DNA from 2 places in the Streptomyces sp. SCSIO ZS0520 genome. Region 2 is predicted to be linked to the other one. Evidence: riboswitches for the same ligand, from Rfam matches in the RefSeq annotation. Region 2 holds a riboswitch; the other holds the start of a gene.
The links. A riboswitch is a leader RNA that binds a small molecule or an ion and turns the genes downstream of it on or off. The one in region 2 is predicted to bind S-adenosylmethionine.
Positions count from the first base shown of each region.

Region 1: linked by a shared signal. The riboswitch ahead of thrC (threonine synthase) and the one ahead of MID12_RS25670 (aminotransferase class V-fold PLP-dependent enzyme) in region 2 are both predicted to bind S-adenosylmethionine.

Region 1 is NZ_CP092644.1:4,657,793-4,664,790, reverse strand. It holds gene MID12_RS18405 (Uma2 family endonuclease) at 1-505, opposite strand, end outside; gene groL (chaperonin GroEL) at 757-2,382, opposite strand; gene MID12_RS18395 (cold-shock protein) at 2,750-2,956, opposite strand; gene MID12_RS18390 (MoaD/ThiS family protein) at 3,397-3,675, opposite strand; gene thrC (threonine synthase) at 3,711-4,994, opposite strand; SAM riboswitch class I at 5,012-5,184, opposite strand; gene MID12_RS18380 (glucosyl-3-phosphoglycerate synthase) at 5,425-6,414, shown strand; gene MID12_RS18375 (trehalose-6-phosphate synthase) at 6,543-6,998, shown strand, end outside.
Region 2 is NZ_CP092644.1:6,356,424-6,363,421, forward strand. It holds gene MID12_RS25645 (heme-copper oxidase subunit III) at 1-44, shown strand, start outside; gene MID12_RS25650 (c-type cytochrome) at 116-925, shown strand; gene MID12_RS25655 (ubiquinol-cytochrome c reductase iron-sulfur subunit) at 922-1,980, shown strand; gene MID12_RS25660 (cytochrome b) at 1,977-3,629, shown strand; gene trpD (anthranilate phosphoribosyltransferase) at 3,765-4,829, shown strand; SAM riboswitch class IV at 5,054-5,170, shown strand; gene MID12_RS25670 (aminotransferase class V-fold PLP-dependent enzyme) at 5,398-6,837, shown strand; gene MID12_RS25675 (Lrp/AsnC family transcriptional regulator) at 6,892-6,998, opposite strand, start outside.

The DNA of each region.
Region 1 (6,998 bases), 1.7 Mb from region 2:
CCTGCGGATCGCTGTACAGGGTGACCATGGGGCCGCGCTCGTCGAAGCGGTCCACGAGCAGATAGAGCGGCACCTGCGCGTGCGCATACGCCCAGAGCTTGCGGGTGCGGTCCGTACGGGCGGTGGTCCCCGAGGTGATCTCGACGAGCAGGCGGGCATCGGCGGCCTCGAAGGGGGCGTTGTCCTCCGCGTCCTCCGCCGCCACCAGCACCCGGGGCAGCACCACGAGGTCGGGGAGGAGCAGCTTCCCCAGCGGGGCGATGTGCACGCCGAGAGCCTGGTAGATGCCCAGCTCCGCGGGGAGTTCGGCATAGAGGCTGTACTGAAGGGCCTCTGCGGTGGCGTGGTGGTGCCGGTGCGGCGGCGGTACCAAGGCGATCTGCCCTTCGTCGATCTCGGCGCGCCAGCCTTCCGGCACATTCAGCCCGCGCCACGTCCGGAGCAGGTACTCCCACTCCCCGTCCCGCGGAGCCCGGCTCCGCTCGGCGGCCCGTACGGCGGTCATCACGGGTCCCCTCCCCGGCCACGGATCCTCTCCGCGGCCGTACGAAGGCGAGGCTAGACCGGCTCGCGGAGAGATCCGCCGCCTTCTCCCGGAACCGCACGATCGAGTGATCATTCCCGCGCCCGGGAACTCCGCCCGCAGCCCTCCCCACCCCACGCCAAAGGCGGCACCCCCGAAGGGATGCCGCCCTGGTCGAGGCCCGGAGGCCTCGCAGACCGCTCGATCGTCGACCGGCCGGAGCCGGTGGCCGATCAGAAGTCCATGTCACCGCCCGGCATGCCGCCCGGAGCGCCCGCCGGGGCGGCCTTCTCCGGCTTGTCGGCGATGACGGCCTCGGTGGTGAGGAAGAGCGCGGCGATCGACGCGGCGTTCTGCAGCGCGGAGCGCGTCACCTTGGCCGGGTCGATGATGCCCTCGGCGACCAGGTCGACGTACTCGCCCGTGGCGGCGTTGAGGCCGTGCCCCGGGGTCAGGTTGCGCACCTTCTCGACCACGACGCCGCCCTCGAGACCGGCGTTGACCGCGATCTGCTTGAGCGGGGCCTCCAGGGCCAGCTTGACGGCGGCGGCACCGGTGGCCTCGTCGCCCTCCAGCTCCAGCTTCTCGAAGACCTGGGAGGCCTGGAGCAGGGCCACGCCACCACCGGCGACGATGCCCTCCTCGACGGCCGCCTTGGCGTTGCGCACGGCGTCCTCGATGCGGTGCTTGCGCTCCTTGAGCTCCACCTCGGTGGCGGCGCCGGCCTTGATGACGGCCACGCCGCCGGCCAGCTTCGCGAGGCGCTCCTGGAGCTTCTCGCGGTCGTAGTCCGAGTCGCTGTTCTCGATCTCGGCACGGATCTGGTTCACGCGGCCCTGGACCTGGTCCGCGGAGCCCGAGCCGTCGACGATGGTGGTCTCGTCCTTGGTGATGACGACCTTGCGGGCGCGGCCGAGGAGCTCCAGACCGGCGTTCTCCAGCTTGAGGCCGACCTCCTCGGAGATGACCTCGCCACCGGTGAGGATGGCGATGTCGCCGAGCATGGCCTTGCGGCGGTCACCGAAGCCCGGGGCCTTGACGGCGACGGACTTGAAGGTGCCGCGAATCTTGTTGACGACCAGGGTCGACAGGGCCTCGCCCTCGACGTCCTCGGCGATGATCAGCAGCGGCTTGCCGGACTGCATGACCTTCTCCAGGAGCGGCAGCAGGTCCTTGACGTTGCCGATCTTGGAGTTGGCGATCAGGATGTACGGGTCGTCCAGGGACGCCTCCATACGCTCCATGTCGGTGGCGAAGTACGCCGAGATGTAGCCCTTGTCGAAGCGCATACCCTCGGTGAGCTCCAGCTCCAGACCGAAGGTCTGGGACTCCTCGACGGTGATGACGCCTTCCTTGCCGACCTTGTCCATGGCCTCGGCGATGAGCTCGCCGATCTGGGTGTCGGCGGCGGAGATGGAGGCGGTGGAGGCGATCTGCTCCTTGGTCTCCACGTCCTTGGCCTGCTCGAGCAGGGCGGCGGAGACGGACTCCACGGCCTTCTCGATGCCGCGCTTCAGCGCCATCGGGTTGGCACCCGCGGCGACGTTGCGCAGGCCCTCGCGGACCAGCGCCTGGGCGAGGACGGTCGCGGTCGTCGTGCCGTCACCGGCGACGTCGTCCGTCTTCTTCGCGACCTCCTTGACCAGCTCGGCGCCGATCTTCTCGTACGGGTCCTCGAGCTCGATCTCCTTGGCGATGGAGACACCATCGTTGGTGATCGTGGGGGCGCCCCACTTCTTCTCGAGGACGACGTTGCGACCCTTGGGGCCGAGGGTCACCTTGACGGCGTCGGCGAGCTGGTTCATGCCGCGCTCGAGGCCGCGCCGTGCCTCCTCGTCGAACGCGATGATCTTGGCCATGTGAAGTGGTCCTCCCGGACGGGGTCTCCCCCGGTCGACCCCCGGGGAAGGGTGGATACTTCGGACCGCGCTGGCGCCCGCGACGGACGGCCCACATCCTGGCGGTTCCTTGCCCCACCCGGCTGCGGGCCTCACCGACCCGGTCCTGCTTTTGTCACTCTCACCTTCAGAGTGCTAACGCCAATGATTAGCACTCTGACCCTCCGAGTGCAAGGCGCACGGCCCCGGCCCGCGGCCGACTCGGCCCCCCGGAAGCACCCCGGCGCGGACGGCGGGCGGGCAACACAGGAGGAGGGCCCGCACCCTGACGGGCGCGGACCCTCCACAGGTCCTACGTGATGTCGCTCGATGTCGCTGTGTCGGCGCCTCAGCCGGCCGCGAGACGGACCATGTCCGCCTGCGGGCCCTTCTGGCCCTGCGAGATCTCGAACTCGACTCGCTGACCCTCTTCCAGGGTGCGGTAGCCGTCCATCTGAATCGCGCTGTAGTGGACGAAAACATCCGCACCACCGTCGACCGCGATGAAGCCGTAGCCCTTCTCCGCGTTGAACCACTTGACGGTGCCCTGAGCCATGCCTAACTCCCCTATTACTGGCCCTTGCGCAAGCCCGCACTTCGCGGACCCGGGTCAGACCTCGCCCCCGAATCCCGGGTGCGTAACGCGCCGACCGCGGCTGAATGTATCCGCCCAACTGCCCTGTGCAACAGGGCAATCGGACGAGAAATATCGGGACCGCCGAACGGAAAAGGAAGGAGAAATGCCCGACTTCAGGGCAAGCCGGGCCTGACAAAAGGGGGCCAACGCGGCAAAGGGCGAGGCCATGTTGACCACTTCTTGCTACCTCACCGGCGAGAACACATATGCACGTGGCACAAACGAGAGACGCGGTTCCCCAACTCTACTCCTTTCAACCCTGCAGAATTGCCCCCTCCGCTTTTGCTCGCGGAGGGGGCAATCGGCAGTAAAGGATCACGCGGGGGCGCTACGGGGGTCCGCGGCGCCCGGCAGGCGGCTCAGCAGCCGCCCGCCACCGCGGGAATGATCGAGACGCCGGCGCCGTCGGGGGTCGCGGTCTCCAGGCCCTGCTCGAAGCGGACGTCGTCGTCGTTCACGTAGACGTTGACGAAGCGGCGCAGCTTGCCCTCGTCGTCCAGGACGCGGGCGGCGATGCCGGCGTGGTTGCGCTCCAGGTCGGCGATGACCTCGGAGAGGGTGGCGCCCTCGGCGGCGACCTCGGCCTGCCCGCCGGTGTAGGTGCGCAGGATGGTGGGGATGCGGACGTTCACGCTCATGGGATCGGGCCTTTCTGCGATGTGCCGTCGGGTCGTCAGTGGGCCAGGCCCGCGTCGCGGAACGCGTCCAGGCTCGGGCGGATGGTGGCCGTGGGCCCGGTGGTCGGCGCGACCGCGTCGAGGGTCTTCAGTCCGTCGCCGGTGTTGAGGACGACGGTGCTGAGGGCGGGGTCGAGCAGCCCCGCCTCGATGAGCTTGCGCGTGACGCCGACGGTGACCCCGCCCGCGGTCTCGGCGAAGATCCCCTCGGTGCGCGCGAGCAGCTTGATGGCGTCGACGATCTGCTCGTCGTCCACGTCCTCCACGGCGCCGCCGGTGCGCCGGGCGATGTCGAGCACGTACGGGCCGTCGGCCGGGTTGCCGATGGCCAGCGACTTGGCGATGGTGTCCGGCTTCTGCGGGCGGACCACGTCGTGGCCGCCCTTGAAGGCCACCGAGACCGGCGAGCAGCCCTCGGCCTGGGCACCGAAGATCTTGTACGGCCGGTCCTCGACGAGCCCGAGCGCGATCAGCTCCTGCAGCCCCTTGTCGATCTTGGTGAGCTGGGAGCCGGAGGCGATCGGCACCACGATCTGGTCGGGCAGCCGCCAGCCGAGCTGCTCGCAGATCTCGTACGCCAGGGTCTTGGAGCCCTCGCCGTAGTACGGGCGCAGATTGACGTTGACGAAGCCCCAGCCCTCGCCGAGCGGGTCGCCGATGAGTTCGGAGCAGAAGCGGTTGACGTCGTCGTAGTTGCCCTCGATGCCGACCAGCTCGCCGCCGTAGACCGCGGCCATGACGACCTTGCCCTGCTCCAGGTCGTGCGGGATGAACACGCAGGAGCGGAAGCCGGCCCGGGCGGCGGCGGCGCCGACGGCCCCCGCGAGGTTGCCGGTGGAGGAGCAGGACAGGGTGGTGAAGCCGAAGGCGCGGGCGGCCTCGACGGCGATGGCGACGACGCGGTCCTTGAAGGAGTGCGTCGGGTTGCCGGAGTCGTCCTTGACGTAGAGGCCGCCGGTGACGCCGAGTTCGCGGGCGAGGTTGTCGGCCTTGACGAGCTTGGTGAAGCCCGGGTTCAGGCTGGGCTTCCCGGCGACGTCCGCGGGGACGGGCAGCAGGGGGGCGTAGCGCCAGATGCTGTTCGGGCCGGCCTCGATGCGGGCGCGCAGGGCCTCGGGGTCCCCGGCGGGCAGGTCGTAGGCGATCTCCAGCGGGCCGAAACAGCTCTCGCAGGCGAAGATCGGCCCGAGCGGGAAGCGTTCCTTGCACTCGCGGCAGGACAGCGCGGCGGCCGGTCCGAGATCGACGGTGGGGGTGGTGGCGACAGTCTGCGCAGCCATGGTGGCGAGGCCCTCTCTCCTCATCTTCCTCGCGACGCGTTTCGCCACGAGACGGAATTGGCACCTTCCCGAGCCGGTGGCCTCGGTCCCGTGCGGTGCACGGAGGCGAGCCGCCGCTTGCGCGGCAGGACCGGCTGGAGGGTTGCCGGGGCTTCAACGGGCCGTATCCCTCTGCCCCTCTGGATGAGCGGTATGGCTCCAGGGGCCGATCGGAACCCGGCCCTGGGCGTTTGTGGACGGTGACCCCCGACATGCGATGGTCATCCGCGTTGTTCAAGACTGTAACCGAAGGCCAGGACAGTTGAGACAGTCGTCCGAACCCCGAGATGAAAGTCACCATGCCCACCCGTCGGCGGCCCAGGGCCGCGGCCGGACGGGCCAGAACGCCGCCCCAGGTGTGTGCGGCACGGCAATGAGGGGGCACGCAACGGTGCTCGATGAGGTCGAGACGTGGCTGGCCAGGCGCTCCTGGTCGGTGTCCGAGCGTCCGCTGTCCCGGCTGACCGCGGCCAAGCGCGCCCCGGGCGCCCGGGTCAGCGTGGTGCTGCCCGCGCTCAACGAGGAGGAGACGGTCGGCGAGATCGTCTCGGTGATCCGGCGGGAGCTGATGCGGCCCGCGGCCCCGCTCGTCGACGAACTCGTGGTGATCGACTCCGGCTCCACCGACGCCACCGGCAAGGTGGCCGCCGAGGCGGGCGCCCGGGTGGTGCACCGCGACGAGATCCTGCCCCGGCTGCCCGCGCTGCCCGGCAAGGGCGAGGTGCTGTGGCGCTCCCTCCTGGTGACCGAGGGCGACATCGTCTGCTTCGTCGACGCCGACCTGCGGGACTTCTCCGCGGACTTCGTCACCGGCATCGTCGGCCCGCTGCTGACCGACCCGGACGTGCAGTTCGTGAAGGCGATGTACGACCGCCCCTTCACCGGCCCGGACGGCGCGGTCGGCACGGACGGCACGGACGGCGGGAGCGCCGCGCCGCAGGGCGGCCGGGTCACCGAGCTGATGGCGCGCCCGCTGCTGAACATGCACTGGCCGCGGCTGGCCGGTTTCGTGCAGCCGCTCGGCGGCGAGTACGCGGTCCGCAGGCCGCTGCTCGAACAGCTGCCCTTCCCGGTCGGGTACGGGGTGGAGCTGGGCCTCCTGGTGGACGCCCTGCACACGGTGGGCCTGGACGCGCTGGCGCAGGTCGACGTCGGGGTGCGCCGCCACCGCCACCAGGACGGGCAGGCCCTCGGCCGGATGGCCGCCGCGATCTACCGCACCGCCCAACTGCGCCTGGCCCGCGGTCAGTTGCTGCGCCCGGAGCTGACCCAGTTCGTCCGCGGCGAGGAGGGCTTCGAGCCGCGTACGTACCAGGTGGACACCGAGGAGCGCCCGCCGATGTGCACGGTGGCGGAGTACGCCGCGCGCCGGGTGGCCTGAACCCGCCGGGCCGGGGCGCGGCGGCCGGGGTGCACGGGGGCGCCCGGTGGTCCGGCGGGGCGCACGGCGGTACTCCGCCTGCCCCCGCCCGACGTTTGCCTGTCACATGGCGCGGCTAGGTTCGGCACATGTCTTCCACCCAGGGTGCCCAGGTCCTCGTCGCCTCCAACCGCGGCCCGGTCTCGTATGTGACGGGGGCGGACGGCTCGCTCACCGCCCGGCGCGGCGGCGGCGGTCTCGTCTCCGGCCTCTCGGCGATCGGACCGGACACCGACGCGGTGTGGGTCTGCGCGGCGCTCTCCGAGGACGACCGGGAGGCGGTGCGGCGCAGCGGCGGGCGCCTGGACCCGGCCGACACCGGTGGACAGAGCGTCCGGATGCTGGACATCGCGCCGCAGGTGCACACCGAGGCGTACAACGGCATCGCCAACTCGGTGCTCTGGTTCGTGCACCACATGCTCTACCAGACCCCGCTGGAGCCGGTCTTCGACGAGGACTTCCGCACCCAGTGGGCCTCCTACGAGGCGTACAACCAGTCCTTCGCCGAGGCGCTCGCCGCCGAGGCGGCCGAGGGCGCGGCGGTG
Region 2 (6,998 bases):
TGGTCTGGATCGGCCTCTTCGCCACGATCTACCTGATCAAGTAACCGGGTCGTTCCCGACGAACCGGCCCATTCCAGAAGCATCGACGCAGAAGATCCTGACACCGGGGTAATCCGTGAAAAAGCTCTCCGCACGACGACGCCATCCGCTGGCGGCGGTCGTCGTCCTACTTCTCGCGCTGGCGGCCACCGGGGGGCTGTACGCCGCGTTCGCGCCCGCGGACAAGGCCAAGGCCGAAGAGTCCGCGCAGTCCCTGACCATCGAGGAGGGCAAGAAGCTCTACTCGGTGGGCTGCGCAAGCTGCCACGGCACCGGCGGACAGGGGACCACCGACGGGCCGAGCCTGGTCGGCGTGGGCGCCGCCGCGGTCGACTTCCAGGTCGGCACCGGCCGGATGCCCGCCCAGCAGCCGGGCGCCCAGGTGCCCAAGAAGAAGAACATCTACTCGCAGGCCGAGATCGACCAGCTCGCGGCCTACGTGTCCTCGCTCGGTGCCGGCCCGGCCGTGCCGACGAAGAAGCAGTACGACCCGTCCGGCGCCGACATCGGCAAGGGCGGTGAGCTGTTCCGCACCAACTGCGCGCAGTGCCACAACTTCACCGGCAAGGGTGGCGCCCTCACCCACGGCAAGTACGCCCCCGACCTGAACGGCGTCTCGCCCAAGCACCTCTACGAGGCCATGCAGACGGGCCCGCAGAACATGCCGTCCTTCCCGGACTCGACGATGCCGGAGAAGAACAAGAAGGACATCATCGCGTACGTCAACGCGGTCAACGGTGATGACACGGAGCACCCCGGCGGTCTGGAACTGGGCGGCCTCGGGCCGGTCAGCGAGGGGCTGTTCGGCTGGGTCTTCGGGCTCGGCACCCTGATCGCCGTCGCCGTCTGGATCGCCGCCCGGACCGCAAAGGCCAAGAAGTCATGAGTACCCACGAAGAGACCCCAGAAGAGCACCTGCCGAGCGAACAGCGCGAGCACGGTGCGGAAGCGGTCAAACGCCCGGAGAACCCGTTCGCGGACCCGGGCCTGCCGCCGCACGAGCACCGTGTCCAGGACATCGACGAGGCCGCCGCCAAGCGGTCCGAGCGCGCGGTGGCCTTCCTCTTCGCCCTCTCCATGGTCGCCACGGTCGGCTTCATCGCCGCCTACGTGTCCGTGCCGCAGGACAAGAGCATCTACGTCTGGCCGCTCGGCCACATCAGCGCGATGAACTTCTCGCTGGGCATGACGCTCGGCATCGCGCTGTTCTGCATCGGGGCCGGGGCCGTGCACTGGGCCCGGACGCTGATGTCGGACGTGGAGATCCCGGACGACCGCCACGACATCGGCGCCTCCCCGGAGGTCACCGCCAAGGTCAAGGCGGACTGGGTGCAGGGCGCCAAGGAGTCGGGGCTCGGCCGCCGCAAGCTCATCCGGAACACCATGCTCGGCGCGCTGACCCTGGTGCCGCTCAGCGGCGTCGTCCTGCTGCGCGACCTCGGTCCGCTGCCCGGGACCAGCCTCCGGCACACCGCCTGGAAAAAGGGCAAGCTGCTCGTCAACATGAACACCAACGAGCCGCTGCGCCCCTCCGACGTCGTCGTCGGGTCGCTGACCTTCGCCAAGCCCGAGGGCCTGGAGGAGCACGACCACGATTTCCAGAAGGAGATCGCCAAGGCGGCGCTGATGATCGTCCGGCTCCAGCCGGAAAACATCAAGGACAAGCGCGAACTGGACTGGTCACACGAGGGGATCGTGGCCTACTCGAAGATCTGCACCCACGTGGGATGCCCGATCTCCCTGTACGAACAGCAGACGCACCACGCGCTCTGCCCGTGCCACCAGTCCACCTTCGACCTTGCCGACGGAGCCCGCGTCATCTTCGGCCCGGCCGGACACGCTCTTCCGCAACTGCGGATCGGCGTGAATGATGAGGGGTACCTCGAGGCCCTTGGCGACTTCGCGGAGCCTGTCGGTCCTGCATTCTGGGAGCGCGGATGAGTATTGATACGACCGAGAAGCCGGAGCCGAGCGGCGGCAAGAGCCGCGGCAAGGCCTCCGGAGGCGAGCGCTTCGCCGACTGGACGGACGGACGGCTGGGCATCTACAGCCTCGCCCGCGCCAATATGCGCAAGATCTTCCCGGACCACTGGTCCTTCATGCTGGGCGAGATCGTCCTGTACAGCTTCGTCATCATCATCCTCACGGGTGTGTACCTGACGCTGTTCTTCCACCCCTCGATGAACGAGGTGGAGTACACCGGCAGCTACGTCCCGATGCAGGGCCAGCTGATGTCCGAGGCCTTCAACTCGACGATGCACATCAGCTTCGACGTCCGCGGCGGTCTGCTCATCCGGCAGATCCACCACTGGGCGGCCCTGGTCTTCCTCGCGGGCATGTTCGTGCACATGATGCGGGTGTTCTTCACCGGCGCCTTCCGCAAGCCGCGCGAGGTCAACTGGCTGTTCGGCTGGCTGCTGTTCATCCTGGGCATGTTCACCGGCTTCACCGGCTACTCGCTGCCGGACGACCTGCTCTCCGGTACCGGTGTCCGCTTCATGGAGGGCGCGATCCTGGCCGTGCCGGTCGTCGGCACGTACCTGTCGTTCTTCCTCTTCGGCGGGGAGTTCCCCGGCGGGGACTTCGTGGCCCGGTTCTACTCGGTCCACATCCTGCTGCTGCCGGGCATCATGCTGGGCCTGCTCGCGGCCCACCTGTTCCTGGTCTTCTACCACAAGCACACCCAGTGGGCCGGTCCCGGACGGACCAACAAGAACGTGGTCGGTATGCCGTTCCTGCCGGTGTACACCGCCAAGGCGGGCGGCTTCTTCTTCCTGGTCTTCGGCGTCATCTCCGTCGTCGCCGCGATCGCCACGATCAACCCGATCTGGGCGATCGGCCCGTACCGCCCCGACCAGGTGTCCACCGGTGCCCAGCCCGACTGGTACATGGGCTTCTCCGAGGGACTGATCCGGGTGATGCCCGGCTGGGAGGTCAACTTCTGGGGCCACACGCTCGTCCTGGGCGTGCTGATCCCGCTGCTGATCTTCCCGCTGGTCCTCGTCTCGATCGGGGTCTATCCCTTCATCGAGGCCTGGATCACCGGCGACAAGCGCGAGCACCACATCCTGGACCGCCCGCGCAACGCCCCGACCCGTACCGGTCTCGGCGTCGCCTGGATCACGCTCTACATGGTGCTGCTCGTGGGCGGCGGCAACGACCTCTTCGCCACCCATCTGCATCTGTCGATCAACGCGATCACCTGGTTCGTGCGGATCGGGTTCTTCGCGGCCCCGGTCATCGCCTTCCTGGTCACCAAGCGGATCTGCCTCGGCCTCCAGCGCCGGGACCGGGACAAGGTGCTGCACGGACGCGAGTCCGGCATCATCAAGCGCCTGCCGCACGGTGAGTTCATCGAGGTGCACGAGCCCCTCGACCGGGAGGCGCTGCACAAGCTCACGGCGCACGAGCAGTACGAGCCGGCCGCGATCGCCCCGCCGACCGACGACAACGGCGTCGCGAAGAAGCTCACCCGGGGCGAGAAGCTGCGGGCCAAGCTCTCCCGCGGTTACTACGCGGAAGGCAACCAGATCCCCAAGCCGACCGTGCAGGAGTACGAGGAGATCACCAGCGGCCACGGCCACCACTGATCCCCTCCCGCCACGCCCGAAGGGCCCCGTCCAGGACACGGACGGGGCCCTTCGGCGTACCCCGGGCTGGATAGGGTGGGGCCCGGACCTTCTCCGTCCGGATTTCGCGGTCCCACCCACACCCAGGAGCGGCAGATGAGCGCTGTGACCCCCGCTGGAGGCACCGACACGGCGGGCCGCTCCTGGCCCGAGGTACTGAACTCCCTGCTCTACGGGCAGGACCAGAGCGCGGACGCCACCGCCTGGGCGATGGACCGGATCATGCGCGGCGAGGCCACCGACGCGCAGATCGCCGGCTTCTCCGTCGCGCTGCGGGCCAAGGGCGAGACCGTGGAGGAACTCTCCGGCATGGTCCGCGGCATGTACGAGCACGCCAGGACCATCGAGGTGCCCGGGCCCACCGTGGACATCGTCGGCACCGGCGGCGACGGCTCCAACACCGTCAACATCTCCACCATGTCCTCGATCGTGGTGGCCGGCACCGGGGCGAAGGTCGTCAAGCACGGCAACCGCGCCTCCTCCTCCGCGAGCGGCGCCTCCGACGTACTGGAGAAGCTCGGCGTCAATCTGGAGCTGAGCCCCGAGCGGGTCGCCGAGGTCGCCGAGGAGGCCGGGATCACCTTCTGCTTCGCGGTCAGATTCCACCCCGGCCTGCGGCACGCGGGCGCGGCCCGCAAGGAGCTCGGCATCCGCACCACCTTCAACTTCCTCGGCCCGCTGACCAATCCGGCCCGGGTGAAGGCGCAGGCCACCGGCGTCGCGGACGCGCGGATGGCGCCGATCATGGCCGGGGTGCTGGCCGCCCGCGGCTCCTCCGCGCTGGTCTTCCGCGGCGACGACGGTCTCGACGAGCTCACCACCACGGCGACCTCCCGGGTCTGGGTGGTCCGGGACGGCGCGGTCGCCGAGGAGTCCTTCGACCCGCGCGAGGTCGGCATCGAGCTGGTGCCGGTCGAGGCGCTGCGCGGGGCCGACGCCTCCTACAACGCCGAGGTGGCCCGGCGCCTGATGGACGGCGAACGCGGCCCGGTCCGCGATGCCGTCCTGCTCAACTCGGCGGCGGCCCTCGCGGCGCTCTCACCGAGCACGGCGCCGCTGACCGAGCAGATCCGCGGCGGTCTCGACCGCGCCGCCGAGTCCATCGACTCCGGAGCGGCCCGCCGGGTCCTGGAGCGCTGGGTGCGGGTCAGCAACGCCTGAGCGGCGAGCGGCACGGCGGCGGGCGCGGTCCGGGTTCTCCCCGGGGCGCGCCCGCTTCCGTACGCACGCCTGCCTCCACCTGCCTCCGTACGCGCGCCCGCTTAGGGCCGCCCCCGGGCCTGCGCCCGCTTAGGCCCGCCCCGTACCGGTGTGGTCGAGGTCTCAGGAGCCCGGGATCCGGACGGACTTGCGTTCTTTCTGGGCGATGACCATACTTTTCGGCAGGTCATGAGTGACAGCGAACAGGCCCCGGCCCGCTGTCCGGCAACCCTCCGTCCGTGGCGGGGTGCCCCGGGTGAAGACCAGGCAGCAGACAGCAAGGTCTGCGGCAAGCGCGGACCCCTCGCTTCCAGGGGTCCTGGTCGTCGAGGAGAGCTTCTCGTGAGCAAGCGAATGATCTAGGGGTCGTCCGGACTTCCTCCGGGTGCACACCCCCTTTTCCCAGATCCAGGAATCAGGCCCCGTGCCCGCCGCAGCCCGGCCCGCCCCTCCTCCTTCTGCCTTCGCACCGCGCCGCCGCGATCTTCGCCCGCGCGGTGATCTCGCCTGCCTCACAAGGGAGTTCGCCATGTCCGCCGACACCGTCACCGCCGCCTGCCCCGCCTTCGACGCCGCCGACACCACCGCCCCGGTCACCTCCGTCGGCGAGCCCCTGCCCGTCCTCGGCAGCGAGGTCACCGTCCCGCTGGTCACCGGCGGAAACGTCGGCTACGCCGCCCTCGACTACGCCGCCAGCGCCCCCGCCCTCCAGCGCGTCTGGGACGATGTGGCCGCCTACGCCCCGTACTACGGCAGCGTGCACCGGGGCGCCGGATACCTCTCCCAGCTGTCCACCGAGCTCTTCGAGCAGGCGCGGGCCACCGTCACCGAGTTCCTCGGCTGCCGCCCGGACGACCAGCTGGTCTTCACCCGCTCCACCACCGACTCGCTCAACCTGCTCGCCGCCGCCCTGCCCGAGGGCTGCCACGTCTACGTCTTCGAGACCGAGCACCACGCCTCGCTGCTGCCCTGGACCGCGCACACCGTCCACTACCTCGACGCCCCGCGCTCCCCGGAGCAGGCCGTCGCCACCCTGCGCGAGGCCCTCGCCGCCCGGCCCGACCGGACTCCGGCCCTGGTCTGCGTCACCGGCGCCTCCAATGTCACCGGTGAACTGTGGCCGGTACGCGAACTGGCCGCCGTCGCCCACGAGTCCAACGCCCGGATCGTCCTCGACGCCGCCCAGCTCGCCCCGCACCACCCGGTGGACGTGGCCGCCCTGGACGTCGACTGGGTGGCCTTCTCCGGGCACAAGCTGTACGCCCCCTTCGGTTCCGGGGTGCTCGCCGGCCGCGCCGACTGGCTGCGCGCGGCCGAGCCCTACCTCGCGGGCGGCGGCGCCTCCCGCAAGGTCGCCCGCCGCGCCGACGGCGGCGTCGAGGTGGAGTGGCATCTGACCGCGGCCCGGCACGAGGCCGGCTCGCCCAATGTCATCGGCGCCTACGCCATCGCCTCCGCCTGCAAGGCGCTCACCGAGGCGGGCTTCGCGACCCTGGTGGCCCGCGAGAACCACCTGATCGACAAGGTCCGCACCGGGCTCGCGGACGTCCCCGAGGTGCGCGTGCTCTCCCTCTTCGGTGAGGCGGCGCCCCGGGTGGGCGTGCTCTCCTTCGTCGTCGAGGGCTGGAACAGCTCCCACTTCGCCGCCGCCCTCTCCGCCGAGTACGGCATCGGCGTACGCGACGGCCTCTTCTGCGCCCACCCCCTGCTGCGCACCCTGCTCGGCGCCGAGGACGAGGCCCCCGGCGAGTGCGGCGCCCCCGAGGCGGCCCCCGGCGAACGCGCCCTGAACGCGGTCCGGGTGAGCTTCGGCGCGGGCACCCCCGACGAGCACGTGGACCGCTTCGTGGACGCGGTACGGGAACTGGTCCGCGACGGCGCCCGCTGGAACTACCGCACGGAGGACGGCCGTTGCGTGCCGGACCGGGGCGCGGGGGACCGGGGCGCGGCGGCGACGGCGGAGGCCTGAGGGCGCGGCCGGGCCCGTACGGCTGCGGCCGGGCCCGTACGGCTGCGGCCGGGCTCAGGAGTCCAGGCCGATGGCGAAGGCCGCTTCCAGGTCGTGCTGGGAGTAGGTGCGGAAGGCGACGTGGGTGTCGGTGCCCTCGACGCCGGGGATCTTGCTGATCC